Regions from separate parts of the Labrys sp. ALF-8 genome, predicted to be linked through region 2. Evidence: predicted binding sites of a transcription regulator. Region 2 holds the regulator's gene; the other holds the start of a gene.
What was found. The regulator PhoB, encoded in region 2, activates phosphate uptake and scavenging genes when phosphate is short. The targets are predictions, from matches to a motif close to TGTCATNNANCTGTCAT.

Region 1: AC6H34_RS21380 (esterase-like activity of phytase family protein) is a predicted target of PhoB. The motif match lies at 3,341-3,357, and genes of this name have one in related genera.

What each region holds. Positions count from the first base shown of each region.
Region 1 covers NZ_AP048538.1:323,576-339,543, reverse strand. Annotated here, with positions in the region: gene AC6H34_RS21400 (FadR/GntR family transcriptional regulator) at 1-703, opposite strand, end outside; gene AC6H34_RS21395 (ABC transporter substrate-binding protein) at 879-1,715, shown strand; gene AC6H34_RS21390 (amino acid ABC transporter permease) at 1,726-2,493, shown strand; gene AC6H34_RS21385 (amino acid ABC transporter ATP-binding protein) at 2,490-3,302, shown strand; gene AC6H34_RS21380 (esterase-like activity of phytase family protein) at 3,406-4,950, shown strand; gene thiL (thiamine-phosphate kinase) at 5,014-6,000, opposite strand; gene nusB (transcription antitermination factor NusB) at 6,018-6,479, opposite strand; gene AC6H34_RS21365 (6,7-dimethyl-8-ribityllumazine synthase) at 6,476-6,982, opposite strand; gene AC6H34_RS21360 (riboflavin synthase) at 7,125-7,739, opposite strand; gene ribD (bifunctional diaminohydroxyphosphoribosylaminopyrimidine deaminase/5-amino-6-(5-phosphoribosylamino)uracil reductase RibD) at 7,753-8,892, opposite strand; gene nrdR (transcriptional regulator NrdR) at 8,998-9,480, opposite strand; gene glyA (serine hydroxymethyltransferase) at 9,575-10,870, opposite strand; gene AC6H34_RS21340 (L,D-transpeptidase family protein) at 11,218-12,462, opposite strand; gene AC6H34_RS21335 (DUF6163 family protein) at 12,763-13,170, opposite strand; gene AC6H34_RS21330 (hypothetical protein) at 13,222-13,350, shown strand; gene hemB (porphobilinogen synthase) at 13,476-14,513, shown strand; gene AC6H34_RS21320 (Rdx family protein) at 14,526-14,807, opposite strand; gene AC6H34_RS21315 (branched-chain amino acid ABC transporter permease) at 14,915-15,968, shown strand, end outside.
Region 2 covers NZ_AP048537.1:3,207,580-3,223,547, forward strand. Annotated here, with positions in the region: gene AC6H34_RS14775 (YciI family protein) at 1-50, shown strand, start outside; gene AC6H34_RS14780 (RNA polymerase sigma factor) at 58-1,290, shown strand; gene AC6H34_RS14785 (LysR substrate-binding domain-containing protein) at 1,342-2,247, opposite strand; gene AC6H34_RS14790 (MFS transporter) at 2,473-4,029, shown strand; gene phoB (phosphate regulon transcriptional regulator PhoB) at 4,150-4,851, opposite strand; gene phoU (phosphate signaling complex protein PhoU) at 4,866-5,585, opposite strand; gene pstB (phosphate ABC transporter ATP-binding protein PstB) at 5,647-6,459, opposite strand; gene pstA (phosphate ABC transporter permease PstA) at 6,468-7,289, opposite strand; gene pstC (phosphate ABC transporter permease subunit PstC) at 7,303-8,304, opposite strand; gene pstS (phosphate ABC transporter substrate-binding protein PstS) at 8,506-9,555, opposite strand; gene AC6H34_RS14825 (ATP-binding protein) at 9,799-11,118, opposite strand; gene ppk2 (polyphosphate kinase 2) at 11,195-12,115, shown strand; gene AC6H34_RS14835 (PepSY domain-containing protein) at 12,235-12,492, shown strand; gene AC6H34_RS14840 (DUF2934 domain-containing protein) at 12,523-12,765, shown strand; partial or broken gene truB (tRNA pseudouridine(55) synthase TruB) at 12,811-13,809, opposite strand; gene rbfA (30S ribosome-binding factor RbfA) at 13,743-14,168, opposite strand; gene infB (translation initiation factor IF-2) at 14,383-15,968, opposite strand, start outside.

The DNA of each region.
Region 1 (15,968 bases), on a different replicon from region 2:
CTTCCTGAAATGGGCTGGCGGAAACAGCGTCCTCTTCATCGAAGAGGAGCAGGGCATGCTGGACCGAGTGCAGATGCCGGCGCATTGCCGCCTCCGCGGCCGGCGGATTGTGGCCGGCGATCGCCTCGACGATCTCCCGATGATGGGCGGACAACTCTTCGAAACGCCCCGAAGTGGTCGGATCGCTGCGCAGATGTCGCCATGCACCCTCGTCGCGCACGGCATTGAGGCTGTCGAACACCGCCGTTGCGAGCGCATTGTGGGTCGCCTCCGCGATCGCCCGGTGCAGGCGAACGTCCCAGATGTCCCAGGTGACGGGATCGCGGGCTGCGGTGCTCCGAGCGAGAAGATAGCGTAGATTGTCGATATCCATGCGGCTTGCCCGGAGGGCGGCGACCCGCGCGAAAGCTGGTTCGGTCCACAAGCTGACATCCATGAGTTCGGCCGGGCTGGTGCTGGCCGTGACGAGGGACATGCCCAACTCACGCCCGGGCGGCCTGGTGCCGACGAAGGTGCCCTTCCCGACATGGCGCCACAGGCGTCCCTCCGCCTCGAGCATCTCCAGGGCGTAGCGCAGGGCCCGGCGGCTCACGCCCAGTTCGAGCATCAACTCCCGTTCCGGCGGAAGCTGGGAACCGGAGGGATAGCGACCGCCGTTCATCAGAGCGATCAGACCCTGGATGGCTTGTTCTCGTGAATTCATATGAGACCAATTTCCATATTGGTTCCAACAATTATGGGCACATAAGTACAAAAGTCTACTGTGTTTGCAATTTTTCTTGCTGATTCATCAAAGAGTATGCACCAATAATGATATCGCCATAAAAATTGGTTCCAGACAGAAGGACCATGCTGGCAAACCCAACCGGAGCATCATCATGCGCGTGCCACGTGCCGTATCGCCTTGTCTTCGTTCCAGTTTCGGCCTGTTTGCCGGAGCGATCCTGTCCACCGCGCTGCTCTCCTCGGCACAGGCCCAGGGCGTAACGCCGCCGCCTGCCATCGCGGCGGCCAAGAAAGTCGTGATCTGCGCCGATATCGGCTCGCCGCCGCTATCCTTCTACAAGGAGGACGGCTCGCTGGTCGGCGCCGAGGTCGACCTCGGCAACGCCGTCGCCAAGCAATGGGGCGTCACCACGGAATGGAAATATGTCATCTTCGACGACATCATTCCGGCCCTGATCGCCAGGCAATGCGACATGATCATGTCGGAGCTCTACGACAAGCCCAAGCGCCGCGAGGTGGTGGATTTCGTCGACTATCTCAATTCCAGCGAGTCCATGGTAGTGCTCAAGGGCAATCCCACCGGGGTCAAGACCCTTGACGATCTCTCCGGCAAGAAGGTCGCGGTGCAGAACGGCACGACCGTCCAATCGCTCATCGAGGACGAGAACAAGAAGCTCGCGGGCGAAAGCAAGGCGCCGGCGCAGATCGTGGTGTTTCCGAAGGATACCGACGCTTTCCAGGCCCTGCGTGTCGGCCAGGTCGACGTCTACGGGACGACGGTGAAGACGGCGGGCTACTATTTCACCCAGGCCCCCGATCTCTTCGAAATCGCCGGCGAGCCCTTTTCCCGCACCGTCATCGGCGCCGCCTTCCGCAAGGATGAAAAGGACCTCGAGGGCGCTTTCGCCCAGGCACTGGACGCCGTTCGCAAGGACGGCACCTATATGTCGATCCTGAAGACGTGGGGAATCGAACGGGACGCCCTGTGAGGCCGGCCCGATGATCTTCAATTGGAGCATCTTCTTCCACTATCTGCTCGAGCCCAGCAGCATCTACCTGCACGGGCTCTGGCTCACGCTCAGCATCAGCGTCGTGTCGCAGGTTGTCGGCACGACGCTTGGCCTCTTCGTTGCCCTCGGTCGCCTGTCGCGGCTGCGCCTTCTCCAGGTCATCGCAGGCTTCTATGTCTGGGTGATGCGGGGAACGCCCCTGCTGGTGCAGATCGTCTTCATCTACACAGCGCTTGCGGCGGCCAACATCATCCGCTTCCACGACGTGGATCTCGGATTCATGGTGCTTCCTGGCAATGTGCAGGCGGGCATCATCGCGCTGAGCCTGAACGAGGCCGCCTATATGTGCGAGATCATCCGCGCCGGCATCAACTCGATCGACAAGGGCCAGACCGAAGCGGCCAAGTCGCTCGGCATGACCCCGGGGTTGCTCCTGCGCCGCATCATTCTGCCCCAGGCGGCCCGGGTGATCCTTCCTCCGCTCGGCAACAACTTCAACTCGATGCTGAAGAGCACGACGCTGCTCAGCGTCATAGGCGTCCCGGAACTTCTGCTGGCGACGCAGATGGTGACTTCGGCCACTTTCCGGGTATTCGAACTCTATTCCGTCGTGGCACTCTACTATCTCTCCCTGACCACGCTCTGGAGCGTCCTTCAACGGCGGATCGAAGATCGCTACAGCGCCCCCTTTGCCGAGGCGCGAAACAAGCCGGCGGGCCGTTCATTTCTCGGCGGCGTCTTTGGAGGCGCGCAATGAAGGACTCCGATATGCAATGGGTGGTGGAGGCCGAGCATGTCGAGAAGTGGTTCGGCTCCACGCAGGTTCTTCAAGGCGCCTCGCTCAACGTCAGGCGTGGCGAGGTCGTCGTCATCGTCGGCGCCTCGGGCTCGGGCAAGACGACCTTCGTGCGCTGCGTGAATCATCTGGAGAAGATCCAGAAGGGCCGCATCAGGGTCAACGGCCATCTCATCGGCTATCGCGAGGCGAAGGGGCGGCTAATCGAGGACAGCGAGCGCAATATCGCACGCCAGCGCCGTGAGATCGGCATGGTGTTCCAGCGCTTCAACCTTTTTCCGCACCTCGCGGCTCTCGGGAACATCGTTGAAGCGCCGATCCAGGTCCTCGGCGTCGACAAGGCGACCGCACAGGCCGAGGCCATGGCATTGCTGAAGCGCGTTGGCCTGGGCGACAAGGCGGCGGCCTACCCTTCCCAGCTCTCCGGTGGACAGCAACAGCGTGTAGCCATTGCGCGGGCGCTGGCGATGAAACCCACGCTGATGCTGTTTGACGAGCCCACGAGTGCTCTGGATCCCGAGATGGTAGGCGAGGTTCTCGAAGTCATGAAGGAACTGGCGCGCGACGGCATGACGATGATCGTCGTCACCCACGAAATGGGGTTTGCCCGCGAAGTGGCCGACCGCGTGGTGATGATGGATGGAGGAAAAGTGATCGAGGAGGCCCCGCCGGAGGTCTTTTTTACCGCTCCGAAATCGGAGCGCACCAGGGCCTTCCTCATGCGCGTGGCGGGAGCAAACGGCCATCAAGGCCAGCGGCAGCCCGCGTAAATCACCTGGCGTGCCCGCCCGCCATGACAAGCAGGGGTTGTCATGCCCCTGTCACCCTGCCTTGCAAAGGAAGCCTCGATGCAAGCTGCCCAGCGAGGAAACCATGCGCCTTCTCAGAACCGCCCTTCTCATTGCCGCTTCGACCCTGCCCGCCGCCGCGCATGCCGAGCCGCTCGCCTACAAGTCCCCCTTCGTCTCCACCAATGCCGGTGACGACAAGATCGACTTCGCCGGCGGCACCTTCGTCAATCACGGCCTCGTCGGCATCGGGCGGCTGAGTGCCGATCTCAAGGATGCAAAGGGCGATTCGCTTGGTTCCTTCTCCTCCATGGCGATCGATCCCAAGAGCTGGGCCAAGACTGCGACGGGCTATACCGGGCGGCTCTATTCGCTGCCGGATCGCGGCTACAACGATCCCGACAAGAACCTGTTCTTCGACTATCAGGGCCGGGTGCTGGCCTTCGACCTCAACTTCATGCCCTACTCCGGCCCGGGCCTTCCCGCTGCGACTACTTCGCAATCCCAGGTCACCCTCAAGCCGCTCGACGACAAGGCTGTGTTCCTCACCGGCCTCGACGGTAAGCCGACGACGGGCGCCGACCCCGGTTCGAATACGGTGAGCATGGATGGCTATACGCTGCCGGTCCCGCCTGCCGGAGCGCTGGGCGACGGCTCGCTGTCCTTCGACGCCGAAGCCCTCACCTATCGCGCCGACGGCAGCTTCTATGTCGGCGATGAGTATGCCGCGGCGCTCTATCTCTTCTCGGCGGACGGCAAGCTCAAGGGCCTGATCCCTCCCGGCCCCGCGCTGGTGCCCATGAAGGATGGCAAGATCAACTACACCTCGATGGATGCGCCGGATACGGGCCGCCGCAACAACCAGGGCCTGGAAGCTGCCTCCATCACGCCCGACGGCAAGACCTTGCTCGCGGTCCTCCAGAGCGGGGCGTTGCAGGACAGCTCGGCCAAGGGACAGGCGAACCGTGCCATAACCCGCATCTACGCCTACGACATCTCCGCCGATCCGCTGCCCAAGGCGCCGAAGGCCGTCTACGCCATCGAACTGCCGGTCTACTCCAAGAAGGGTGACGGCAAGATCGATTCCACCGCGGCGCAGAGCGAGATGGTCGCCCTCGACGACCACCGCTTCCTGCTGCTTGCCCGCGACAGCACCGGCCATGGCTGCAACTGCAAGGCCCCTGAAATGTACAAAGCCGTGCTGGTCGTGGATACGACCGGCGCTACCAACCTCGCCGGCACCGACTACGAGACGGGCGTGAAGCCGATCGCCCCGATAAAGGACGGCAAGGACGTGCTCGATGCCTCGATCACGCCCGCCAAGTCCGAAGTACTGATCAACATGCTGAATACCGCCCAGCTCAAGAAGTTCGGCATGAATATCGACAATCCCAATGCCAACGACTTCACGCTCGGTGAGAAGTGGGAAGCCATGACGCTGGTCCCCGCCCTGGATCCGGCGGCGCCCAACGATGCGTTCCTTTTCATCGGCAATGACAACGACTTCCTTACCACCAAGGGCGTCATGAAGGGTGCGGCCTACGATGCCGGCCTGACTAACGACACGATGGTGCTGGCCTATCGGCTGACGCTGCCCGAGGATCTCGCCAAGGCGCTCGCCGCAAAGTAGACAGGAGCGAGACCTGCCGCACCTCGGTGTGCCGCCCACCAGGCCGGCACACCGAGGCGCCTCTCAAAAATGACTGAAGCTACCGTGCGAGAAGGTCCTCTCCCGGCCGTCCGCGGTCAGGAAGCGCGCCGGATGGTCGCCCGAGGTCACAGTGCCCACCCATGCAACCGGGACGCCGAAGGCGCGTGCCATGCCCTCGAAGACGCTGCGCTCTCCCAGTGGTACCGCGCACAAGATCTCGTAATCATCGCCGCCGGTCAGTGCCCGCTCGAGACAGGCCGGATCGTGGGCACAGGCGTTCCTCACCGCCCGCGACAGCGGTACCGCCTCCAGCTCGACATCGGCGGAGACTTGCGAAGCGCGCAGCAGCTTGGCCAGGTCGCCGACGAAGCCGTCCGAAATGTCCATCGAGGCCGACGCGTGGGCAAGAACGGCCCCCGCCAGCGCACTGCGCGGCTGAGGCAGAAGATAGCGGCGCGTCAGGTAACTGCGATCCTCTTCGGGCAGGGCATCAAGGTCTCCCCTTCCCGTCCGCGTCAGCAATCCCAGGGCTCCGTCGCCGATCGTGCCCGTGACATACAGACTGTCCCCCGGCCGAGCACCGTCGCGGCGCGGAATACGCTCCGTCGGCGTCATGCCGAAGGCATTGACGGCTACGGTCAGCGGACCGGGCGTCTTCACGGTATCGCCGCCGAGCAGGGCAAAATCGAACTCCTCGCCGTCCTGCCGCAATCCCTCTGCGAACCTCGCCAGCCAGTCCTCGCTCCAATTTTCCGGCAGGGCGAGGCAAAGCGTATAGGCAAGCGGCCTCGCCCCCTTGGCCGCAAGGTCGGAGAGATTCACGCGCAGCGACTTGCGGGCGATGAGATCCGGCGGATCGTCGGGCAGGAAATGCACCCCGGCAACCAGTGCGTCCGTCGTGACCACGAGGTGTTGGCCTTGCGGCACGCTCAGCGTGGCGGCGTCGTCCGTAAGACCACGGGCTCCGCTCGCAGTGGCAAGCGGCGCGAAGAAACGGCTGATGAGTTGATCTTCGGTAAGCCTCGCCATGCAAGCCCCCGGAGACGCTACGAAGCCTGAAGGTGATCGCTGCGTTCGGCCTTGGCTATCTTGTCGAGCACCGCATTGACCATGCCGGCCTCGTCGCGATCCAGGAAGGCATGGGCGACGTTGACATATTCGGAGATCGTCACTTTGGGAGGAATATCGCGGCGATGCGACAATTCGTAGACGCCGGCACGCAGGATGGCCCGCATGATCGCATCGACACGCTTCAGCGGCCAGCCTTCGGCCAGCGCCTCATCGACCTTCGGATCGATCTTGCGCTGCTCCCGGACCACGCCGCCGACGATGTCGCGGAAGAAGCCCTCCTCAGCTGGTGAATACTCGACGCCCTCGATCTCCTGTCCGATCCAGTGGTTCTCGAACTCGGCCAGCACCTCGACCACGCTCGTGCCGCGGATATCCATCTGGTAGAGCGCCTGCACTCCGGCCAGGCGCGCGGCGGAGCGTTTTTGCGCGCGGCTCATGCCTCGGCCCCATGCAGGCGGCGTTTGAGCGCAATCATGTGCAGGGCCGCATCGGCAGCCCCCCCGCCCTTGTTCAGTTCGGAAATGCTGGCGCGTACTCGGGCCTGCTCGTCATTCTCGACCGTGAGAATGCCGTTTCCGAGCGGCAAGGCGCGGTCCACGGAAAGTTCCATCAGGGCGCGTGCGCTTTCTCCCGCCACGATGTCGTAATGGCTGGTCTCGCCCCGCACGACGCAGCCGAGCGCCACGGCCCCGTCATAGGCGCGGCCGCGCTGGGCGGCGGCATCGAGCGCGATGACGACGGCGGAAGGGATCTCCAGGGCGCCAGGCACGGTGATCACGTCGAAAGTGGCGCCGGCCGCCTTGATGGCGCCGGTTGCGCCGGTGAGCAGGTCATCCGCGATCTCGTCGTAATAGCGCGCTTCGACGATCAGGATATGCGGAGGAAGGGGGCCGCCGAACTCGGTATCGGCGCTTGCGGAAGAACGGCGTGGGCCGGCCATAACGGATCTCTTTATTCGGAAGGGAAGCAGCCTGGAACCATCCCGGCCGCGAAATCATATTGGAGGCGTTCACTAGAGCATCGCACCGAAAAGGGGAAGCCGCTTTTCGGCTACGATCGCGGCGATGACGAGAACCGCGGCCTCAACGGCCGGCGGCGACATCCGCGAGGCGCGCGGCGTAGCGGGCCATGGTGTCGATCTCGATATTGATCTTGTCGCCGGCCTTGGCATCGCCCCAGGTCGTCACGGCCAGCGTATGGGGGATCATCATCACGGTAAAATCGTCGCCCTCGACATGGTTGACCGTGAGCGAGGTGCCGTTGAGCGCGACGGATCCCTTCTGGGCGATGAACCTCGAAAGCTCCTTTGGCGCGCGGAAGACGAAATGAGAGGTGCCGTCCTGGTCCTTGCGGGAGACGATTTCGGCGACGCCGTCGACATGACCCGACACGATGTGCCCGCCAAGCTCGTCACCGATGCGCAGCGCGCGTTCCAGATTGACCCTGTCGCCGACGCGCCAGTTGCCCATCGTTGTCTTGTCGATGGTTTCGGAGGAGGCGTCGACCGTGAACACCGTATCCTTGTTCCCGCGGGGCGCCAGGGTCGTCACCGTGAGGCACACGCCCGCATTGGCGATGGAAGCGCCGATCGGGATCGAGTCGAGCGGATATCCGCAGGCGATGGCTACCCGCCTGGTGGAGCCATGATCCTCGAGCGAGACGATCTCGCCGATATCGGTGATGATGCCTGTGAACATGACGGGCGGGTCCTCAGCTTCTGCGTTGAATGGTCATCGTATCATGGCCGGCCATCCTGGCGGCCAGGTTGGGCAATTGCGCGTCGACTTGCGCCAGGAGTTCGGGTGTGAGCGCCACCAGCCCCTCCCCCATGGGATCGGGGGAGGAGAACTGCACGAACTCCTCGATCAGGTCCTGCTCGATCAGGGCGGCGGCAAGGTGCGGGCCGGCCTCGACCATCAGGCGCGTGACCCCGCGCGTACCGAGGAGGCGCAGCGCCTCGCCGAGATCGAGCGACTGGCTGGCTGTGGCGGGGACGGCGGCACAGCCGATGCGCATCACCTCGACGCCGGCCGCGACCAGCCCCGCTTCGGGTTCCACCGGCGCATCGGTCCGGGCGATCACCCAGACCGGGACCTCCCGTGCCGTCAGAACGAGTTTCGAGGTGAGCGGAATGCGCAGATGGGAATCGAAGACGATGCGCAGGGGCGACGAAGCCGCCATGCCCGGCAGCCGCACGTTCAGCATGGGGTCGTCGGCCAGCACGGTGCCGATGCCGACGGCGATGGCATCGCTCTGCGCGCGCATCATGTGGACGCGGGCGCTGGCGTCCGGGCCCGTGATCTGCACCTGCCTGCCCCCCGGCCCGGCGAGCTTGCCGTCGGAGGATACCGCGATCTTCACCGTCACGGCTGGCCGGCCGAAGGTCACGCGGGTGATATGCCCGACATGGGCCTGGAAGGCCTCGTCGGCCAGCACGCCCTCGGCGACATCGAGGCCATAGCGGCGCAGCATGTCGAAGCCGCGGCCCCCCACGCGCGGATCGGGATCGCGTAACGCGCCCACCACGCGCGCTACGCCCGCGCGCGCAAGGGCATCGGCACAAGGCCCGGTACGCCCGTAGTGGGAACACGGCTCGAGTGTGACATAGGCCGTGGCCCCCTTGGCAAGCGGCCCTGCCTCCGCGAGTGCCTGCGTCTCCGCATGCGGCCTGCCGCCGGGCTGGGTCCAGCCGCGTCCGACAACCACATCGGCATCCCCGACGCGACGGACGATGACACAGCCGACCGCGGGATTGGGCCAGGTATTTCCCAGCCCCCGGCGTCCCATCGCCAGTGCGGCGCGCATGAAGCGCTCGTCACGGCGCAAGGCCTCGATGGCGGAGGGGAGCATGGGCGCTGTCACGGTGCGGGGCAATCTGACCAAGCAAAGGAATTGCACAGGCAGATAGACAGGCTGGAGGCGCTATTCAACCTGCAATGCTGCAGGGCAGCTCTGTCAAAGCTGCTCCGCGCCGTCCTTGGACTCATCCTCGCTGTTGAGTTCCTCCAGCAAGGCGCTGAAGTCCTTGGCCTCGTTGAAATTGCGATAGACGGAGGCGAAGCGGACATAGGCGACGTCGTCGAGAGTCTTCAGGCCCTTCATGACGATGCGGCCGATCTGTTCCGAGGTGATCTCGCTTTCGCCGAGGGATTCGATCTGGCGTACCAGGCCGTTCACCAGGCGCTCCACACGCTCCTCGCTGACCGGGCGCTTGCGCAACGCCGTCTCGATCGAGCGAGACAGCTTGTCGCGATCGAAAGCCACCTTGCGGCCGGAACGCTTCACCACCGTCAATTCGCGCAACTGCACGCGCTCGAAAGTGGTGAAACGGCCGCCGCAATCCGAGCAGACCCGGCGGCGGCGGATCGAAGTACCGTCATCGGTTGGGCGACTGTCCTTCACCTGGGTGTCGGGCGCGCCGCAATAAGGACATTTCATGGAACATTCCTGGGAGTGCGGATGTGGCGTCCGCCTCTTGGAACCGCATCGCTCGCGAAAATGAAAGAGCGGACGAGAAGTCCGCTCTTTCAGCTCAGTAGATCGGGAAGCGCGCGGTCAGCTTGTTGACCTTTGCACGCACCGCTTCCTCCACCGACCCATTGCCGTCGGCTCCGTTCTTGGCGAGGCCTTCCAGCGTCTCGGTGATGAGATCGCCGACCTCCTGAAACTCCGTGGCGCCGAAGCCACGCGAGGTCGCCGCCGGCGTGCCGAGGCGGATACCCGAGGTCACCATCGGCTTCTGCGGGTCGTAGGGGATGCCATTCTTGTTGCAAGTGATGTGAGCTCGCTCCAGCGCCTTCTCGGCAAAGTTGCCGGTGAGATTCTTGGGACGCAGATCCACCAGCATCAGATGGTTGTCAGTACCGCCGGAGACGATATCGAAGCCATTGGCCTTGAGATTGTCGGACAGGGCGGTGGCATTCTCGACCACCTGCCTGGCATAGACCTTGAACTCCGGGCGCAGCGCTTCGCCGAAGGCCACCGCCTTGGCGGCGATGACATGCATGAGCGGACCACCCTGGAGACCCGGAAACACCGCCGAATTGACCTTCTTGGCGATCTCCTCGTCATTGGTGAGGATGATGCCGCCGCGCGGACCGCGCAGGGTCTTGTGCGTGGTCGACGTGGCGACATGAGCGTGGGGGAACGGCGAAGGATGGGCGTCTCCAGCGACCAGTCCCGCGAAATGTGCCATGTCGACGAAGAAGTAGGCTCCGACCGCATCGGCGATTTCACGGAAGCGGGCAAAATCCCAGTGACGGGCATAGCCCGAGCCGCCTGCGATGATCAGCTTCGGCTTGTGTTCATGGGCGAGGCGCTCGACCTCGTCCATGTCGACGCGATGGTCGTCCGGGCGCACATTGTAGGGCACCACGTTGAACCAGCGGCCGGACATGTTGACGGCCGAGCCATGGGTGAGATGGCCGCCGGCGTTGAGATTCAGGCCCATGAAGGTGTCTCCGGGCTTCATCAGCGCCAGGAACACGCCCTGGTTGGCCTGGCTGCCGGAATTGGGCTGAACGTTGGCATAGGCACAGCCGAACAATTTCTTTACGCGCTCGATGGCGAGATTTTCGGCCATGTCGACGAATTCGCAGCCACCGTAATAGCGGCGGCCCGGATAGCCCTCCGCATATTTGTTGGTCATGATCGAGCCCTGCGCCTCGAGGACGGCGCGTGAGACGATGTTCTCGGAAGCGATCAGCTCGATATGGTCGCGCAGACGGCCGAGTTCGAGATCGATCGTCCGCGCCAGCTCCGGATCCGCGGCATGCAGATCGGCGGCGAAGAAGCTGTTCGACAGGGTGGCGGAGCGAGCGTCATTCATCAGGGGCGGGCCTTGTTGGACAGGAGGCAGACGACATAGCGAAGTTGCGCCGCAAAGTCATGTCTGCAAGCGACCAAAGTGTGATTGGCGGACACGAGCCGTTCGTGAGACCGAAGCGTGCGGCCTGGTGCGCCGGTCTCCACAGACCGCCCGGTATTTATCCGGACGTCGAAAGAGAGGCGATTTCAGGCCCTCGGGAGCGAAACGTTGTCATCCCCGCCCTCCGGGAAAGGAAGAGGCAGGCTGGAAGCCTGGGTTCGCAGGAGCGACTACGCTCGTGCCCAAATAAAACGGCGCCGCAGATGCCTGCGGCGCCGAAACGTCCTCCTGAAGCCCCGATGCCGGAATCAGCCCTGCTCTTCCTTGGTCACCACGGCGAGGTTCGCGTAGCCGTCCTTGTTGTAGACGTCGTCACGGAATTCCACGAGGCCCTCGGGAGTGGCCCAGGCGGTGATGTAGGCCCAGAACACCGGCACCTTGGCCTGCGGCGTCGCCGTGGTGCGGGCACCCGAGCGAATGACTTCGTCGATACGGTCGCGGGTATACTCCGTACCCTGGAGGATCCAGGCGCAGAGCTCGCGTACGTCCTGCACGCGGGCGCAGCCCGAGGAGTCGAAGCGATATTCCGAACCGAACACCGACTTGTAGGGCGTATCGTGCATGTACACGCCATACTGGTTGGCGATGTTGATGCGCACCTGGCCGAGCGAGTTGCCAAAGCCGGGATCCTGGGTGAAGCGCATGCGGGTCGCCTCATCCGAATTCCAGTTGATCTGCTCGGGCTGAATCTCCTGGCCCTGGGGGGTGTAGATGCGGATATGGTGCTCGGCCAGATAGGTCGGCTCCTTCTGCATCAAAGGAATCAGGTCCTTCTTGATGATGGAGAGCGGCACCGTCCAGAACGGGTTGAAGTTCACGTTCTGAACCACGGTCGAGAGGATCGGCGAGGGACGGTCCGGCTTGCCGATGACGGTATTGTGGCGCTGCTCGACCACCCCGTTGCTGACGGCTTCGAGTTCCGTCGCCGGGATGTTCATCATGATGTAGCGGTTGCCGAGATTGCCCATGGTGCGCAGACGCACGATGTTCATCTGCAACTGCTTCAAGCGGATCTCGATCGGGATCGCGAGCGCGGCGCGCGAGGTATCGCCGACCACACCGCTGGCCAGGATGCCATGGCGGGACTGGAAGCGCTTCACGGCACCGTCGAGATAAGAGTCGAACACCGGGGAGCCGCCGAGAGAGGGAGCAAGATCACCCGAGACGATGAGGCGCTGGCGCAACGACACGACGTCGGCGTTGCGGTCGCCGAGCTGAAGGCGGCCATTGCCGGTCACCTGCGGCCAGCCGCCCTGGGAGGCGAGTTCCGTGTACTTGGCCAGCGCGTTCTGCGTCGCCTGCAGCGTATAGGGCGAGAAGGTGGGAGAGGAACTGGTCGCCGCCGCGATCGGACTGGCGACGGAATCATAGCGATCCTTCATCTCCATCTGCCCGAGGCCGAGATCGTCGGCGAGGGCGGAACGGGTAAGTGCGGTCGTCGCAGCCCCCAAAGCCAGGGTGGAGAGGAAATTGCGGCGAGAAAAATGAGACATATCGATCCAATCCTGCAGTCAAAGCCTGCTTCCGCCACGTTCCTACCGTACCGGCAGTCCCCCGCAGCCGTGAATTGGCGCAGGTATTACACCAGACAGGTAAACGAACCGCGACCAGAACAGAACTCTGTCACCAGCCCCGACAGGCATACGCGTTATACTAGACTTGAGACTGACGCCTATCGGCAGAAAACGGCAAAACCGGGACAAATATGGCGGCTCTCCGGCAAGATCACCCGGATGTGAGCTTTCCCCGCATCGCCGTGACATTGTTGCAACAGCCTGCACCCCACCCCGGCGTCAGTGATGCCGCCGCTCGCGGGACGCAAAATACGCCAGCCCGACATAGAGGGCAATCAACACCCCGATCGTCGTCATCATCGCATATTGCCGTCCGAAGATCTCGGGGCGAAACAGCGAGATGATGAAGTAGCTGCCCGAGGCGATCAACCAGATCACGCCGCCCCATGTCGCCGTCATCCACAAGCCGACGGCGGCAACCAGATCGAAGACCGCGAAGAAGATCACCGCGGTCTGGGTCAGAACGGGCATGCCAAGGAAGCGATCGGGGTCGGCATGCCCGATCCCGAGTATGAGGCACCAATGGATGATACCCTTTGCCATCCAGAGGACGGCGACGGCACGCATGAACCACAACAGATAGGCGCCATAGGGCGGGCCGTCGCGGTCGAACTCGATATCGCTCATGTCATGCCTCGTTACGCATGGTCTTCTAGCGGGGAGCGTGCCGGAGGGCAAATGGGAGCTCCGGCACCCTCTGGATGGAGCCGGCTCTACGGCCTGGCGCGCGCCAGGCCCGGAGCGGCGATCACCGATCGCCCTTCTTCTCCCCCAGGGCACTTCGTCTCCAAGGTCGTCGATTGGTGATCGAAGCTCCCGTGTCGAGCGCGCATGTTTTCGTCCGTCTTCCGGGGGTGTGACATGACGCCCTCTGCGCCAAGGCGCGGATGTGCTAGAACTATTCGAAACAATCGCCTTTCCAAGAGACTGCCATGCCCTCCTCCGTCACGCCGCTCAAGACCGCCCCCGCTCCCCGGAACGATCGGCTGGATCTCTCCGAACGCCCACGCCGCAACCGCAAGAGCGAATGGGCACGCCGGCTGGTGAAGGAAAACGTGCTCACTGCCAACGACCTGATCTGGCCGATCTTCGTGCAGGACGGCATCAATACGCGCACGCCGGTTGCCGCGATGCCCGGCGTCGACCGCGTCACCATCGATATCGCCGCGCAGGAGGCCGCTCGCGCCGCCGAGTTGGATATCCCCGTCGTGGCGATCTTCCCGTACACCGATCCGGACCTGCGCGATCCCACGGGCAGCGAGGCCCTCAACGCCCAGAACCTCACCTGCCGCGCCTGCCGCGCCATCAAGGCCAAGGTGCCGGAGATCGGCCTCCTTACCGACGTCGCGCTCGACCCCTACACCTCCCACGGCCATGACGGCCTGCTCGAAGACGGTCGCATCCTCAACGACGAGACCGTCGCCCTCCTGGTGCGCCAGGCCCTGGTCCAGGCGGAAGCGGGTTCCGACATCATCGCCCCCTCGGACATGATGGACGGCCGCGTCGGCGCCATCCGCGCCGCGCTGGACGATGCTGGCTTTATGGACGTGCAGATCATGGCCTACTCGGCCAAATACGCTTCGGCCTTCTACGGCCCGTTCCGGGAAGCGGTCGGCTCCTCCGGCGCCCTGAAGGGCGACAAGCGCACCTATCAGATGGACTATGCCAACAGCGACGAGGCCGTACGCGAGGCAGAGCTCGATCTTGCCGAGGGCGCCGACATGATCATGGTCAAGCCGGGGCTGCCCTATCTCGACATCGTTGCCCGCCTGAAATCGACCTTTGGCCGACCGACCTTCGCCTACCAGGTCTCGGGCGAATACGCGATGATCATGGCGGCGGCCCAGAACGGCTGGATCGACGGCGAAAAGGCCATGGTGGAAAGCCTGACAGCCTTCAAGCGAGCCGGCGCCGACGGCATCCTCACCTATTTTGCCCCGCGGGTCGCCGAATATCTGCGGAAGAAATAGGAGGAGGGGTAATCACCTGTCGATGTGCCCGAGATCCCGTTCTGGATCCAGCCTGTCGCGCACCAACTGCTTGAGCGTCTTCACATCGGGAAAGCCTCCGTCACGCTTGCGCTCCCAGATCTCCAGCCCTTCATATTCGATGCGGAACGCGCCGCCGGTCGCGGGGACGAGCGTGACCTCTCCCAGGTCCTCCTGAAAGGTGGAGAGGAGTTCCTGGGCCATCCAGGCTGCGCGCAGCATCCAGTTGCATTGGCGGCAGTACACGATGGTCACGCTCGGCTTGTCGTCACGCATGGGAATCCTCGAACCGAAGGAATGGCATGGGGCAAAGATAGGCTTGCGCACTGCCCGGGGAAAGCGCATCGATCGTCGAAACACAGACAGTCCCGATAGCAGCCGCCTTGATTCATCGCCTCGTCGCCCTGATCCTCATGGCATTGTGTCTCGTCTCCTGCCGGGATGGGCTCGACCAGCAGGAAGTCACGACCTGCCGGCAGACATTGCCCGCCGTGGATCTCGACGCGGAGAAGTTTCTCGTCACGGCGGTCGCACCGGCCCCGTCGCCCTACACCATGCGTATCGACTATCGCGTCACCCGGCACGGGCAGACCAGCCTCTCCTTCGTGCTGTGCGGCTTCGGACCTGGCGAACGGGGTGATCGCGCACGCGAACTGACGATCCTCTCTACGCCTACCGAGATCTATTCCCCTGTCAGGCTTCATATACTCAAGCGATACTGGCTCGACCGCCGAGACCTTTCCTATGCAGCCGATCCCGGCCCCGGTGAAACCGCGGTCGATGTGCCGCAGGTGCCGGCGCCCATCGCCTATCTCCTGCAGAGCATCGCAAACGGCTTGCCCAACATGGCGATGACGATGCTCATCGCGGTCGCCTATGCCCTGGTCTTCGGCCTCGTCGGACGGATCAATCTGGCATTCGGCGACTTCGCCGCTCTGGGGGGCATCGTCAGCATATCGGCCGTACTGGCCATGCTTGCCTTCGGTTCGGCATCCATGGCCCTCAACCTCCTCTGTGCAGGCGCAGCGGCCGTGGGCCTGACCATGCTCGCCGGCAAGGTTGTCGAGCAACTGGTATTTGCCCCCCTCGCCTTCCGGAGCGGGCAGACCATCCTGATCGCTACCCTCGGCGTCGCGGTAGCCATGCGTGAACTGATGCGTCTCATGGAAGGGCCGCAGAACCGATGGGTGCCCCCCATCGACGCCACGCCCATTCCCCTGGCCAGGGCGGAAGGCTTCGTCGTCAACATCACGCCGATGCAGATCGCGGTTGGAGCCGGAGCCACAGCGCTGGCCCTGCTCGTGGCCCGGCTCATGCATGTGACCGAGTTCGGCCGGCGCTGGCGCGCCATCTCGGACGATGCGCTGATGGCCAATCTGGTGGGCATATCGAGTCGCGCCATGCTGACACGGACCTTCGTGATGGCCTCCGCCCTTG
Region 2 (15,968 bases):
GCGGCACCATCGAGGTCCGCCCGGTCTGGGACATGACGCAGTACGGCTGACCGACCGGTGGCACTCTCCGCCTCAAGCCTTGCCGAAAGCGTTGCCCGGCTGAGCTATGGCAAGCTGGTCGCCTTCCTGGCGGCTCGCTCCGGCGATGTGGCCGGGGCGGAGGATGCGCTCGCCGATGCCTTCGCGGCCGCGCTGGAGCACTGGCCGGCGAGCGGCATTCCCAATAATCCCGAAGCCTGGCTGCTCACGGCGGCCCGGCGCCGCCAGATCGACAGTGCCCGGAAAGCGAAGATCCGCCTGGAGAAGACGGGCGACGTCACCCGGCAGATCGAGGAACTCGCCATGATCGGGGCCGAGGACCATGCCATTCCCGATGAGCGCCTGCGCCTGATGTTCGCCTGCGCCCATCCGGCGCTCGACGCAGGCGTGCGCGCGCCGCTCATCCTGCAGACGGTTCTCGGCTTAGACGCCGCCGCAATTGCCACCGCCTTCCTGATCTCGCCGGGCGCCATGAGCCAGCGGCTGGTGCGTGCCAAGACCAAGATTCGTGAGGCCGGCATACCCTTCCGCGTGCCCGAACGCGAGGAACTCGCGGACCGGCTCGATGCAGTGCTGGAGGCAGTCTATGCGGTCTATGCCGAAGGCTGGGCCGATCCGGAGGGGGCCCAGCCGCGCCGGCGCAACCTGGCTGCCGAGGGTATCTGGCTCGGCCGCCTCATCGCCTCGCTGATGCCTGGCGAACCCGAGGTGCTGGGCCTCCTGGCGCTGATGCTGCATGCCGAGGCCCGCCGCGCCGCGCGCCGCAGTCCGGAGGGTGATTTCGTGCCGTTGGCCGGGCAGGACACGCTGCTTTGGGACGATGCGCTCATCGATGAAGCCGAGACGCTGCTGGCCCGCGCGGTGAGCGTCGGACGTTTCGGGCGCTACCAGCTCGAGGCGGCGCTGCAATCGGCGCATGCGGTCCGACGCAAGGGGCATGCCGTGGATTGGACGGCGATCGTCGAGCTCTACGACGCGCTGGTCCTCATCACTCGTTCGCCGGTCGCCGCCATCAATCGGGCGGTGGCGCTCGCCCATGTCGAGGGCGCGGAGGCGGGGCTCGCCGTGTTCGACGCGTTGTCGGGGGATGCGCGCCTGCTTGAGTACCAGCCCTACTGGGCAGCCCGTGCGGAGTTGCTGGCGCGGGCCAGGCGGCAATGCGAGGCACGGGAAGCCTATCTGTGCGCCATCGGTCTGGAACGCGACCCGGCCATCCGCCGCTATCTGCAGGGGAGGATGGAAGAACTGTAGCCGGAGCGGCTGGAGTCCGGGGCGCCCCTCAGGCGGCGCCTTGCCGGCAGATCAGTCGATGATCGTCCTGGAAAGCCGTTCGGCCAGAAACTCCACCACGGTTCGGACAGATGGCAATTGCCCGCGACGGTGTGGCGTCAGGATTGTCGTGGTCTCGCCGCCTACATCCCACTCCGGCAGCACCCGCACAAGCCGGCCTTGCTCGATCGCCTCCACGCACATCTTGCCTGGCAGCGATGCGATGCCCAGCCCGGCGACGGCAGCCTTCAGCAAGGTGACCGGATCGTCGGAGGTGAAGCGGGGGCGTGGCTTGACGGAGAGAGGTCTGTCGCCAACACGGCTGAAGGACCATGCCGTGGCCTTCGCGGCCGTCGACCACAGCAGCCCGTCATGCTCGGCCAGATCGTGCGGGCTCCGGAGCAGGGAGTGTTTTTCCAGATATCCAGGCGAGGAAACCAGGTAGTTGGGGGAGAACCCGATGCGCCTGCTCACGAGATCGGAATCGGGCAACGGTGCGTAGTGAATGCGGATGGCGATGTCGAAGCTCTCCTGTACCAGATCGACGAAGCGGTCGGTCGCGTGCAGCACGATCTGCAGTTTGGGAAAGGCGAAGGCGATGGCCGGCAGGATATCGGCGAGATACATCTGCGCCATGAGGATGGAGGAGGTCAGCCGCACGGTGCCGCTTGGCTCTGCAAGGCGGCCCTTGAGCATGGCCTCGGCAGCCTCGGCCTCGATCAGCATGGCGGCCGCGTGGCGGTAGAGGTCCTGGCCGACCTCCGTCACGGTGAAGCTGCGGGACGTGCGCTGGATCAGGCGTACGCCGAGCTCGCGCTCGAAATCGCCGATGCGCTTGGCAAGGGTCGACTTCGGCATGGTCAGGGCACGGGAGGCCGCCGCAAACCCTAGATGATCGACGACCTGAACGAAGAGCTGGAGATCGTTGAGATTGAGCATCGTCCTCATCGTCCAAAAAACAGGACGATAAGTCTATATCGGTCATAATGTAAATGGATCGTCCAATCTCATATGCATTCTCTCGATAGAACTTCGGAGAATGCTCATGACGTCACGCTTTCAAGCAATCGGATCCGGGAGGCGCCGACAGGTTGTCGGTCACCCGTTCGGGATTTCCAGGCCATCGCCGCTGCTGGCCATCCCTTCAATGGGGAGCGAGAGGTGATGGCGGTCTCCAGCGTCCCGCGCAATCGCATCGCGCTTGCCGCGCTCTGTCTGGCCGCGCTGATGTTTTCCCTGGAGATCTCCAGCGTGCCGGTGATCCTTCCCGTTCTCGAGAAGGTGCTGCATGGCGACTTCAAGGGCATGCAGTGGATCATGAATGCCTATACAATCGCCTGCACGACCGTGCTGATGGCGACTGGAACGCTGGCCGACCGTTATGGCCGGCGGCTGGTGTTCATCCTCAGCCTCATCCTGTTCGGCGTCGCCTCGCTGATCTGCGGCCTTGCACCTAGCGCGCCCCTCTTGATCGCCAGCCGGTTCCTGCAGGGAATGGGCGGCGGCGCCATGCTGATCTGCCTCACGGCCATCCTTTCGCATCAGTTTCAGGCCGGACGTGAGCGCAGCATGGCCTTCGCGATGTGGGGGATCGTACTGGGTATAGGATTGGGCTTCGGTCCCATCATCGGCGCGGTGATCGTAGCATTGGCGACCTGGCAGTGGGTGTTCCTGGTGCATGTGCCGCTGACCGTCCTCACTCTGGCCCTGGCCCTAGTGGGCGTCCGGGAATCACGCGATCCCCAGGCCGAGAGGCTCGACATCCTCGGCATCGTCACCTTGTCGGTGGCCGTGTTCGGCCTGGCCTACTTCATCACGCAGGGGCCTGACCTCGGCTTCACCAGCCTCGCCGCCCTCCTCATCCTGGCTGCGGCAGCGATAAGCTTCCTGCTCTTCATCCTGGTCGAGCGGATGAGCGCACGCCCGATGTTCGATTTTTCCGTCTTCAGGATCAGGAACTTCTCCGGCGCGATCATGGGCTCCATCGGCATGAACTTCAGCTTCTGGCCTTTCATCATCTACCTGCCGATCTATTTCCAGGCAGGATTGGGATACGACACCGTGGCCGCCGGAGCGGCCCTGCTGGCCTATACGCTGCCGACCCTCTTCGTACCGCCGCTGGCCGAGCGTCTCATGCTGCGCTACCAGGCCCGCGTGGTCATTCCAGGGGGGCTTTTCGTGATCGGGCTGGGCTTCATCCTGATGATGCTTGGCACCGCTCTCGATCATGCCAACTGGCTGACGATGCTCCCGGGCTGCATTGTCGCCGGCAGCGGACTCGGCCTTACAAACACGCCGGTGACCAACACCACGACGGGCTCCGTTTCCATGCATCGCACGGGCATGGCGTCCGGCATCGATGTCAGCGCCAGGCTGATCACCCTGGCCATCAATATCGCCCTGATGGGCGTGATCCTGGTGGCGGGTGTCGCCTCTTCTCTGGCGGACGCCCTGCCTGGAGTGATCGAGGGCACGCAACTGCGCCTGCTGGCAGAGACCATTGCCGCCGGAAATCTCGACTCGCTCCGGCAGGGCATGCCGGGACTGTCATCTGCCGTACCGACGGACGCGGCCGTGCACGCTGCGCTCATGCATGGGTTCGGTCTGGTGATGCTTTATGGCGCGCTGGGGGTATGGGCGCTGGCGGCAACGAGCTTCGTGATCTTCGGGCGACGGCGACATGCCGCCGCGCTGGGCTGCCCCATGGAAGAGGCTTGCTGACCGTCCCCGGGAAGATCTCCCTCCGAAACCGTACGGCAACGAGAAGGGCGCAACCCCTGGGGTGCGCCCTTCTCGGCATAGAGTCTCCGGGCAGATATCGCGATATTCGCGCGCGCCGGCTCAGCCCTGCTTGGAGAAGGTCTCGTCAAAGGAGTAGCCGGCACCGCGAACGGTGCGGATGGGATCGATTTCCCGGGTACGGTTCATGGCCTTGCGCAAGCGGCCAACATGCACGTCCACGGTGCGCTCGTCGATATAGACGTCGCGGCCCCAGACGCTGTCGAGCAGTTGCTCGCGGGCAAAGACCCGGCCAGGCGCCTGCATCAGGAACTCCAGCAGGCGGAATTCCGTCGGTCCGAGGCGGATTTCGCGATTGCCGCGATGGACCCGCTTGGTCTCGCGGTCGAGCGAGATGTCGCCGGCCTTGAGCAGGGAGGAGACATGCTCGGGCTTGGCGCGGCGCAGCAGGGCCCGCACGCGCGCGGAAAGCTCGGGCACGGAGAAGGGCTTGACCACATAGTCGTCCGCGCCGGTGGCGAGGCCACGCACCCGCTCCGTCTCCTCTCCACGCGCCGTCAGCATGATCACCGGCAGCCTCTCGGTCTCCGGCCGCATGCGGATGCGGCGGCAAAGCTCGATGCCTGACAGGCCAGGCAGCATCCAGTCCAGCAGCACGAGATCGGGAACGCTTTCGCGCAGGCGGATCTCGGCATCGTCGCCCCGCGACACGCTGTCGACCTCATAGCCTTCGGCTTCGAGGTTGTAGCGCAGCAGGAGCGTGAGGGCTTCTTCGTCCTCGACGATCAGAACCTTGGGAGGCATGGCCGATCCCTCTGTTACTTAGCCGGCACGGGGAGGTCGACAAGGGAGGTGCTGGTATCCGCCTTCGGTCGTTCGCCGGCGGGCGACTCCCCGGTCACCAGATAGTGCACCGTCTCGGCGATGTTGGTGGCGTGGTCTCCGATGCGCTCGATATTCTTGGCGCAGAAGAGCAGGTGGGTGCAGAAGCCGATGTTGCGCGGATCCTCCATCATGTAGGTCAGGAGTTCGCGGAACAGCGAGGTGTACATGGCATCGATCTCGCCGTCCGAATTCCAGACTGCGAGCGCCTCCTCGACATTGCGCTGGGCAAAGGCATCGAGCACCTGCTTGAGCTGCTCGAGCACGAGATCGGCCATGTGGTCGAAGCCACCGAAGAGCTGGTTGGACTGCACGTGTCCCTGGATGGCGATGACGCGCTTGGCGACGTTCTTGCCAAGGTCACCGATACGCTCGAGGTCGTTGGCCACGCGCAAGGCCGAGACGATCTCGCGCAGGTCGAGCGCCAGCGGCTGGCGCTTGGCGATGATCAGGATGGCCCTCTCCTCGACCTGGCGCTGAAGCCGGTCGATGGTGTTGTCGAGTTCGATGACCGACTTGGCGCGCTGAGAGTCCCGCTTGAGCAGCGCCTCGACGCTGTCTGCGACACTCTTCTCGGCCAGGCCGCCCATTTCGGCGATCATGTTGCGCAGTTCGCGCAATTCCTGATCGAAGGAGGTAACGATGTGATCGGACATGCCGCTCTCCAAATTCCTTGTCGCCGCCGCCTGTGCGGCGGCCTGAATACCTGCTTGCGGATCAGCCGAAACGGCCGGTGATGTAATCCTGCGTGCGGGTGTCATTCGGGTTGGTGAAGATCTTGTTCGTCGGTCCAACCTCGATGAGGTCGCCGAGGTAGAAGAAGGCCGTGGTGTCGGCGCTGCGTGCCGCCTGCTGCATATTGTGCGTCACGATCACGATGGTGAACTCGCGCTTCAATTCGTCGATCAGTTCCTCGATCTTCGCCGTGGAGATCGGGTCGAGCGCCGAGGTCGGTTCGTCGAGGAGCACTACTTCGGGCTTTACCGCGATAGTACGGGCGATGCACAGGCGCTGCTGCTGGCCGCCCGACATGCCGAGGGCGGAGGCGCCGAGGCGGTCCTTGACCTCGTTCCAGAGCGCCGCCTTGGTGAGGCACCATTCGACGCGCTGGTCCATCTCGGACTTGGAGACGCTTTCATGCAGGCGCACGCCGAAAGCGATGTTGTCGTAGATCGACATCGGGAAGGGCGTCGGCTTCTGGAACACCATGCCGATCCGGGCGCGCAGCACGGCCGGATCGATCTCCTTGCCGATGACGTTCTGCCCGTCCAGCAGGACCTTACCTTCGGCGCGCTGGCCGGGATAAAGGTCGTACATGCGGTTGAGCACGCGCAGCAGCGTGGACTTGCCGCAGCCCGAGGGACCGATCATCGCCGTGACCTGACGCTCGGCCACGTTGAGGTTGATCTTCTTCAGGGCATGCTTCTCGCCGTAGTAGAAGTCGAGATTCTCGACCTTGAGCTTGGTGGCGGCGTTGGGATCGGCAACCGGACGGTCGGCAACCGCAATCGAGGCGTTGGGAGCGGACATGGGAGCACTCATTTTTTGGGAGCAAGCGCGACGCGGGTGATGATGTTCAAGGCCAGCACGCCGAATGTGATCAGGAGGGCGCCAGCCCAGGCGATCGAGACCTGGTTGGGATCCGGGCTCTGGGCGAACAGGTTGATTGCCAGCGGCAGGCTGGGGAAGGCGCCGCCGAGATCCAGCGTCCAGTTCGAATTGCCGAAGGCGGTGAACAGCAGCGGGGCGGTTTCGCCGGCGGCACGGGCCAGGGCCAGCAGGATGCCGGTGACGATGCCGGTGCGGGCCGAGCGCCAGGTCACCGACATGATCACCTTCCACATCGGGGCGCCGAGGGCGAAGGCGGCTTCACGCAGTGCCAGCGGCACCAGGGTCAGCATGTCCTCGGTGGTGCGCACCACCACCGGCATGATGATGATGGCGAGGGCGATGATGCCGGCCCAGCCGGAAGACCCGCCCATCGGAACGACCACCATCAGGTAGACGAACACGCCGAGCAGGATCGAGGGGGCCGACAGCAGGATGTCATTGATGAAGCGCACCGCCTCCGCGAACTTGCTGCCCCGGCCGGCCTCGGCCAGGAAGGTGCCCGCCATGATGCCGAGCGGCGCGCCGATCAGCAGCGCGATGAAGATCATGATCAGGCTGCCGACGATGGCGTTGAGCAGACCGCCTTCGGCCATGGTCTTGGTGAAGATGGTGCTGGTGAGCGCTGGCAGGCCGAGGCCCAGCAGCGTGATGAGGATCCAGGCCAGGGCCAGCAGCGAGATCGCGGCAAAGCCCACGGAGATGGCCTTCATGACGTAGTCGACGGAGCGGCGGCGAGCGAGGCGATCCATGGTCTTGACCCTCTTACTTGGCGCCGGACTTGACGAGCATGCGGGAGATCGCAAGCACGATGAAGGAGATGACGAAGAGCACGAAGCCGAGTTCCATGAGCGACTGGTTGCGCAGGGAGCCGGCAGGCGCATCCGGGAACTCGTTGGCGATGGTGGAGGCGATGGTCGCGCCGGACGAGAACAGCGAGGCCGAGATGCGGTTGGCGTTGCCGATCACATAGGTCACGGCCATGGTCTCGCCGAGGGCGCGGCCGAAGCCGAGCATGGTGGCGCCGACGAGGGCGGTGCGGCCATAGGGCACGGAAACGTTGCGGAACACCTCGTAGGTGGTGCAGCCGACGCCATAGGCCGATTCCTTCAGCATCGCCGGCACGGATTCGAGGATCTCGACGAACATCGCTGTAATGAAGGGAATGACCATGAAGGCCAGGATCACCGCGGCGGTCAGCATGCCGAAGCCGCTGGTGGCGCCAGCGAAAAGATAGCTCACGACCGGAATATGGCCGAACACGGCCTTGAGGAAGGGCTGGATGTAGTTGGCCATGAGCGGGATGATCGCCACCACGCCCCACATGCCGAAGATGATCGAAGGCACCGCGGCGAGGAGCTGGATCGCCATGCCGACCGGCTTGCGGATCGGCAGCGGCGCGATCTCGGTGAGAAAGAACGCGATGCCGAACGACATGGGCAGGGCGATCAGGAGCGCGAGGAAGCCCGTGAACAGGGTACCGTAGATCATCACGCCGGCGCCGAACTTCTCGGTCACCGGGTTCCAGATCGTCGACCAGTAGAAGCTCGGTCCGAAATGCGAGAGCGCCGGCCAGCCACCCCAGAACAGCAGGATGACGATGGAGACCAGCAGAACGAGGATCAGGCCGGAGCAGATATAGAGCGCGGCCTTGAAGATGGGATCGAAGGCGGCGCCGGGTACGCGCTTGGCCTCCGGAGAGGGGGACCCCCGGGCTGCATCGGCTACCGATGCGGAGTCCCGTGATGAATCGGCGATGGCGCTCATGATTACTCCTCGTCAGAGCAGCTTTGGTCTTGCCTGCCAGGTTCGGGCTGGTCGCCAGGAAAGATCAAAGCCGCCGGGTGTCATGAAGGACGAGCAAATCTGCCTGAGCCGGCTGTGCACAGATGCTCGGTAGTGAAAATACGCGGTTCGGCAACGAAAACTCCGGCGTGACGAAAGCCACGCCGGAGAACGCAATACACATCAGTTGCTGTAGATGGCCTTGCCGTCGGCGCTCTTGATCTCGGCGGACCAGGAAGCGCGGATCTTGCCGACGACGTCGCTCGGCAGAACGATGTAGTGCAGCTTCTCGGCGGCCGGAGCGCCATCCTTGTAGGCCCAGTCGAAGAACTTCATGACGTCAGCCGACTTGGCGGCGTCCTTGGGGTCCTTCGGCAGCAGGATGAAGGTGGTGGAGACGATCGGCCAGGCCTTGTCGTCCTCGACGTTGACCATGGACACGGCATAGTCCTTGGCGTTCGCCCAGTCGGCCTTGGCGGCGGCGGCGGTGAAGGAGTCCAGGGTCGGCTTCACGGTCTGGCCGGACTTGTTCTGCAGGTCGACGACGGTCAGGCCGTTGTTGGCGGCGTAGGCGTATTCGACGTAGCCGATGGCGCCCTTGGTGTTCTTGACCGAAGCGGCGACGCCGTCATTGCCCTTGGCGCCCGAGCCGGCAGCCCACTGCACGGACGTGGCGGCGCCGACCTTGTCCTTCCAGTCGGCATTGACGCCGGCAAGGAACGAGGTGAACACGAAGGTGGTGCCCGAGCCGTCCGAACGATAGGTCGGAGCGATGTCGAGGTCGGGAAGCTTGACGTCCTTGTTGAGGGCGGCGATGGCCGGATCGCTCCAGTTGGTGATCTCGCCCAGGTAGATCTTGGCGATCACATCGGCGCTGAGCACGAGCTGGTCGGAAGCAATGCCGTCGATGTTGACGATCGGCACGATGGCGCCGACGACGGTCGGGAACTGCAGCAGTTTGGCGGCGGCGAGCTTGTCGGCAGCCATCGGAGCGTCGGAAGCGCCGAAGTCCACGGTGCGGTTGGTGATCTGGGTCTGGCCGCCGCCCGAACCGATGGCCTGGTAATTCACGGAATTGCCGGTCTTGGTCTTATAATCGGTAGCCCAGGCGTTGTAGACGGGAGCGGGGAACGTTCCGCCGGCGCCGGTGATGTCGCCTGCATAGGCAGCGGTGGCAGCGATCGTGCTCGACAGGGCTACTGAAGCGGCGAGCGCAAGAAATGAAAGCTTCACGGGATATCTCCGTTGTTCTCGGCGCAGGCGCCCCCAACCGCTTCCCGATCGTCAGCCCTGCCCAACGGCGCGAGTCCTAAGAGTGCGCCGCAACGGTTCTATGACAACTAGACTATCGTTTTATGACAAAATTATATATTTTAAATCAATTGGTTATGTGGATTGTAATGTAACGTGCCGCAATGCCGGCGGTCGATTGTAAAAGTCGGCCGAACGATTTTGATACACGCACAGGTTGTCTCATCACGTGATCTGATCGATCTTGACGGAGAAAACCGTGCCTTCTCCCGGCACGCTTTCGATGCCGAGTCGGCCGCGGTGCCGGGCCACGATGTGCTTGACGATGGCGAGGCCGAGGCCGGTGCCGCCCTTCTCCCGCGACTTGGCGGTGTCGACGCGGTAGAAGCGTTCGGTCAGGCGAGGCACGTGCTCTGCCTCGATGCCCGGGCCGTAGTCGCGCACGGTCACGACTGCATCGAGGCCCTTGCCCTGCGGCTTGGCAACCGAATCGAGCGTGACTTCGACCCGGCCCCCCGACGCGCCGTATTTGATGGCGTTCTCGACGAGATTCTCGAACACCCGGATCAGTTCGTCCCGCTCGCCGCGCACCTCCAGCAGCGGCACGCGCTTGTCGACGCTGAGCACGACGCCTCGATCCTGCGCCAGCGGGCCGAGGGTATCGGCGACATGGCCGACCACCATGTTGAGGTCGACCGGCTTGTCGGGCTGGACGTGAGCATTGAGCTCGATGCGTGACAGGGAGAGCAGGTCATCGATGAGGCGCGACATGCGGTTGGCCTGCGAGCGCATGATGTCGAGGAACTTCTCGCGCGCCACCGGATCGTTTCGGGCCGGCCCCTGCAGTGTTTCGACGAAGCCGAGGAGCGAGGCGAGCGGCGTGCGCAGTTCATGGCTGGCATTGGCGACGAAGTCGACGCGCATCTGTTCCACGCGCTGGCGCTGAGTGACGTCGCGCAGCACGATCACCACGAAATCGGGCCGGCCGCCGCCGTGCGCGATGGTGGAAATCTGGGCCTCGATCACGCGGTCCACCGGAACACGCTCGGAATATTCGATCTGGCGGGTGCCACCCGCTTCTAGCGCCGCCCGGATTGCATCGATCAGTTCCGGTACGCGCAGGGCGTAAGTCAGGGCCTCGGACACGCGCAGATTCGGGATGATGTCGCGTGCCTTGCGGTTGAAGAAGCGCACGGCGAGGTTTGCGTCGAGCACGATCACCGGGTCGGGAATGGCGGCGACCAGATCCTCGAAGGAGGGCTTGCTGCCGTCATCGGGCATGGCGGGCATGGCGGAGCCGTCCGGCACCATGCCTGGGGGGATGAGGCCGGCCGCGGCGACGATCATGGCGAGTGCGGCAAGGCCATGCCAGGCGGAGATTCCGTCCCACAGCGACAGCACGCCCACGACGAACGCAATGGCCGCCACGAGCCAGCGGCGTCCCCAGATGCGGCGCAAGATGGTTTGGTTCGAACCCACGGTTTCAGCTACACCGCCGGAGGTCAATTTCGTCAAGAGCCGGGAACGCCCCATCACCATCGACATTGCGGTAATCCATGTGAGTCGTTGTGGAATTCGTTCACCGTGGCAATGTATGCAGGCCCATGACAGTTTCACGACAATGGGGCGATTTGGGGAGGCCGTGGTGACAAAGAAAGCAAGTCAAAAGAAAGAAGAAGACGGCCTCAGGCGGGCGATAGCACAGTTTCGCCTCGACGGAGACGAATTGTCACCGGTGATCGACGCGGCTGCATTCGGCTCTGGCGGCTATCCGCACAAGCAAAAGCTCAACTCCAAAACCTACAAGCGTGATTTGCTGGCCCTCCAGATCGAATTGCTCAAGGCTCTGAACTGGGTGAGAGAGCAGGGCGAACGCGTGGTCGTGGTATTCGAAGGGCGCGATACGGCCGGCAAGGGCGGCGCGATTCACCGCTTCACCCAGCATCTCAGTCCGCGCGATGCACGCATCGTCGCCCTGCCGAAGCCGACGCCTACCGAGCAGGGGCAGTGGTACTTCCAGCGCTACGCCGCCGAGATGCCGACCAAGGGAGAGATCGTCATCTTTGATCGGTCCTGGTACAACCGCGCGGGCGTCGAGCCGGTCATGGGCTTCTGCACGGCCGACCAGACCGACCAATTCCTGCATGAGGCGCCGCAATTCGAAGCGATGCTGGTGCGCGACGGCATCCGGTTGTTCAAGCTCTTTCTCACGATTGGCCAGGCCATGCAGCTCAAGCGCCTGTATGCCCGCCACACCGATCCGCTCAAGCAGTGGAAGCTCTCGCCCATAGACCATCAGGCCGTGGGCAAATGGGACGCCTATTCCAACGCCTATGACCGCATGCTGGCGGCGACCGACACGGTGGATACGCCCTGGACCATCGTCAAGGCCAACGACAAATACCGCACGCGCCTTGCCACCATCCGCGGCGTGCTGGCCGGCCTGCCCTATCCCGAAAAGGACGAGGGACTCGTCGGTGACCAGGATCACAAGATCGTCCTGACCGCCGAGCGCTTCCTTGCCAAGGGTGGAGAGATATAAGGCGCGTCGCAGCACTTCGGCGGCCGGGCTCCGGAGCGGCGCCCGGCCGTCAGCGCCGCATGGAACCACGCCGCACCCATCGCCGTTGTTGTCGAGAACGATATCCGATGGTGCGACACATGAAAGAAATCGCTGTAGCGCTGCTCGCCGCCGCGCTCTTCGCCGGTCCCGCCTTCGCGCAGAGCGACGCGGCGGCGCCTCCCGCAAATGGCAAGAAGCTCTCGGAGTTGATCTCCAAGGTCGAGACTCGCGACAAATTCCTTTATATTTCGCAGATCGACTGGTCCACGAGCGGCTATTACGAGGTGATCTACTACACCTCGGACAAGGCCAAGGTGGAACTGCATCTGGATGCCATGACGGGTGAGCCGAAATAGCCGCTTTCAACCGAACAGGGGAGTTCGACGATGACCCATTCGACCGAGCAGCGCATTCGCATGAAGGCCTATGAGATCTGGCTGCGGGAGGGGTGCCCAGACGGAAGCGAGCAGAGGCACTGGGAGATGGCGAAGAAATTCATCGCCGGCGAGGAAGCCAAGTCGGCGCTGACCTCGCGTTTCTTCGAAACACCGGAGACGGAAGAGGATGCGCCCGTTCCTGGCGACATGCCCACCGTCAAGGGAAAAGCGGGCAAGGCCAGGAAGCACTGAGCCGGGTGCGGTTCCCATGGGCTCGCGAGCCTTCCGGAATGTCGCCTAGACGGTTACTCCGCCGAGCTTGAAGATGCGCTTGGGCAGGAGTTCGCCGCGTTCCAGTTCGGCCAGCGCCACCAGGACGCCGCCCGACATGACCGCCGCCACGCCCTCGAAGACGGGCGCGTCGCGTCCGCGCAGTATGATGCTTTGGCCGCGGGCGAGGCGGCCGGCGTCATGCTGCGACACGGCCAGTGTCGGCAGGGACTCGAGCGCGGTTTCCACGGGCAGGAGGGCCTCCTCCACGGGCGGGAGGCTTTCCGCGCCGTCCTTCATGGCGCGCAGTTCGTCCGGCGTCACCGCGTCCTGTTCGTCGAAGGTGCCGACCACGGCGCGGCGAAGGGCCGTGACATGACCATAGCAGCCCAGGTCCCGGCCGAGATCGCGGGCAATCGCGCGCACATAGGTGCCCTTGCCGCATTCTGCCTCGAACGTCGTCGCCTCAGGAGTGTTCTCGATGATCTTCAATTGATGGATCTCGATCTCGCGGGCTTCGAGCTTGACTTCCTCGCCATCCCTCGCGAGGTCGTATGCCCGCTCGCCGTCGATCTTGATGGCCGAGAATTTCGGAGGCACCTGGCTGATGACGCCGGTATAGCGCGGCAGCAATGCCTCGACTTCCGCGAGCGTGGGCCGCTTCTCCGAGGTGGCGACGGCATCGCCCTCGGTGTCGTCCGTGTTGGTCTCGACGCCCCACGTCACGGTGAAGCGATAGACCTTGCGGCCGTCCATCACATAGGGAACCGTCTTGGTGGCCTCGCCCAGGGCGATGGGAAGCAGGCCCGAGGCGAGCGGATCGAGCGTGCCCGCATGGCCGGCCTTCTTGGCGTTGAAGACACGCTTCACCACCGCGACACCCTGGGTCGACGTCATGCCGACGGGCTTGTCGAGGATGACCCAGCCGTTGACTTCCACCCGATTGGAACGGGGCGCGCTCATTCCTCGTCCTCCTCCGCGCCGGGGAGCTTCTGCTCCAGGTCGCGGCTGACTTCGGGCTTGCGCAGGAGATCGTCGACCTTCGAGGCGTAGTCGAAGGTCGTGTCGAGCAGGAAGCGGAAATTGGGGGCGAACTTCATGGTCACCCGGCGCGCGATGAGACCCCGCAGATATTTGGCGTGGGTTGCAAGCGCCTTGATCACCGCCTCGCCATCCCTGCCGCCCAGGGGCATTACATAGACGGTGGCGATCTTGAGGTCGGGGGACATCCGTACCTCGGGCACGGTGATCACCTTGCCCTCCAGCGCCGGATCCATGATCTCGCCGCGTTGCAGGGCGTCGGCAATCGCGTGGCGGATCAGTTCCGCGACACGCAATTGACGCTGCGACGGGGGCTTGGAGGAGGAGGGGGTAAGACGGGGCATCGTTGCTTTCGTTGTTATGCACATTGCCGTCAGGGGCACATCCGCGAGGAACGCTTTTGGGACCGCAGGCGTCTCGCCTGCCCCTCGAACCGCCTCGTTTCCAGGGGCAGGCGAGACACCTGCGGTCCTGGGAGACGGCCTTCAGGTCCGCCAAGGTCTCAAAACAGACATGGCCGGGACGAGCCCGGCCATGCTCGATCTTTCGCGGGGCCGATCAGAGCGTGCGCTTGATTTCCTCGACGCGATAGCACTCGATCACGTCGCCGGCACGCATGTCCTGGTAGTTCTCGAAAGCCATGCCGCATTCCTGGCCGACCTGGACTTCCTTGACCTCGTCCTTGAAGCGCTTGAGCGTCGAGAGCTTGCCCTCGTGGATGACCACGTTGTCGCGGATGAGGCGGACATTGGCGCCACGTTCGACATGGCCGTCGGTGACGCGGCAGCCCGCGACCTTGCCGACCTTGGAGATGTTGAACACCTCGAGGATCTGGGCATTGCCGAGGAACTCCTCGCGCAGCGTCGGTGCCAGCAGGCCAGAGAGCACGCCCTTCACGTCATCCACGAGGTTGTAGATGATGTTGTAGTAACGGATCTCGGTCCCGGTGCGCTCGGCCGCCTCGCGCGCTTCCTTGTGGGCGCGAACGTTGAAACCGATCACCGCGGCGCCGGACGCCTCGGCCAGGGTGATGTCCGACTCGGTGATGCCGCCGACACCCGAATGGATGACGCGCGCCTTCACCTCGTCGTTGCCCACCTTGTCGAGGGCGCCGATGATGGCTTCAAGCGACCCCTGCACGTCCGCCTTGACGACAAGCGGCAGTTCGCGGGCACCGGATCCGGCCTTGAGGGCCGACATCATGTCCGCAAGCGTGCCGCGGCCCGAACTCATGCGGACTGCTGCATTCTCACGCTTCTGACGCTCGCGATACTCCGTGATCTCACGGGCACGCGCTTCGTTCTCGACCACCGCGACGCGGTCGCCCGCCTCCGGCGTACCATTGAAGCCGAGCACCTCGACCGGAACGGACGGGCCGGCCTCGGCCATGTTGGTGCCGATATCGCTGACCAAGGCACGTACACGGCCCCACTCGGCGCCGGCGACCACGATGTCGCCGACCTTGAGGGTGCCGCGCTGCACGAGCACGGTGGCGACCGGGCCGCGGCCGCGATCGAGCTTGGCTTCGATCACGGTGCCCTCGGCCGGACGGTCCGGATTGGCCTGCAGGTTGAGGATTTCCGCCTGCAACTGGATGGCTTCCAGGAGCTTGTCCAGATTGAGATGCTGCTTGGCCGAAACTTCGACCTCCAGCGTCTCGCCGCCCATGCTTTCGACCTGGACATTGTGCTGAAGCAGTTCGGTGCGCACGCGCTCCGCCCTGGCATCGGGCTTGTCGATCTTGTTGATCGCCACGATCATCGGCACCTTGGCGGCCGCCGCGTGATTGATGGCTTCCACCGTCTGGGGCATCACGCCGTCATCGGCAGCCACCACCAGCACGACGATATCCGTCACCTTGGCGCCGCGGGCGCGCATCGCCGTGAAGGCGGCGTGGCCGGGCGTGTCGATGAAGGTGATCTTGCCGCCGAGCGGCGAGGTCACCTGATAGGCGCCGATATGCTGGGTGATGCCGCCGGCTTCGCCGGAGACGACATTGGCCGAGCGGATCGCGTCGAGCAGCGAAGTCTTGCCGTGGTCGACATGGCCCATGATGGTCACGACCGGCGGGCGCGACTCGAGATGATCGTCGATGTCGGCCTCGCTGAAGAGGCCTTCTTCGACGTCGGCTTCCGAGACGCGCT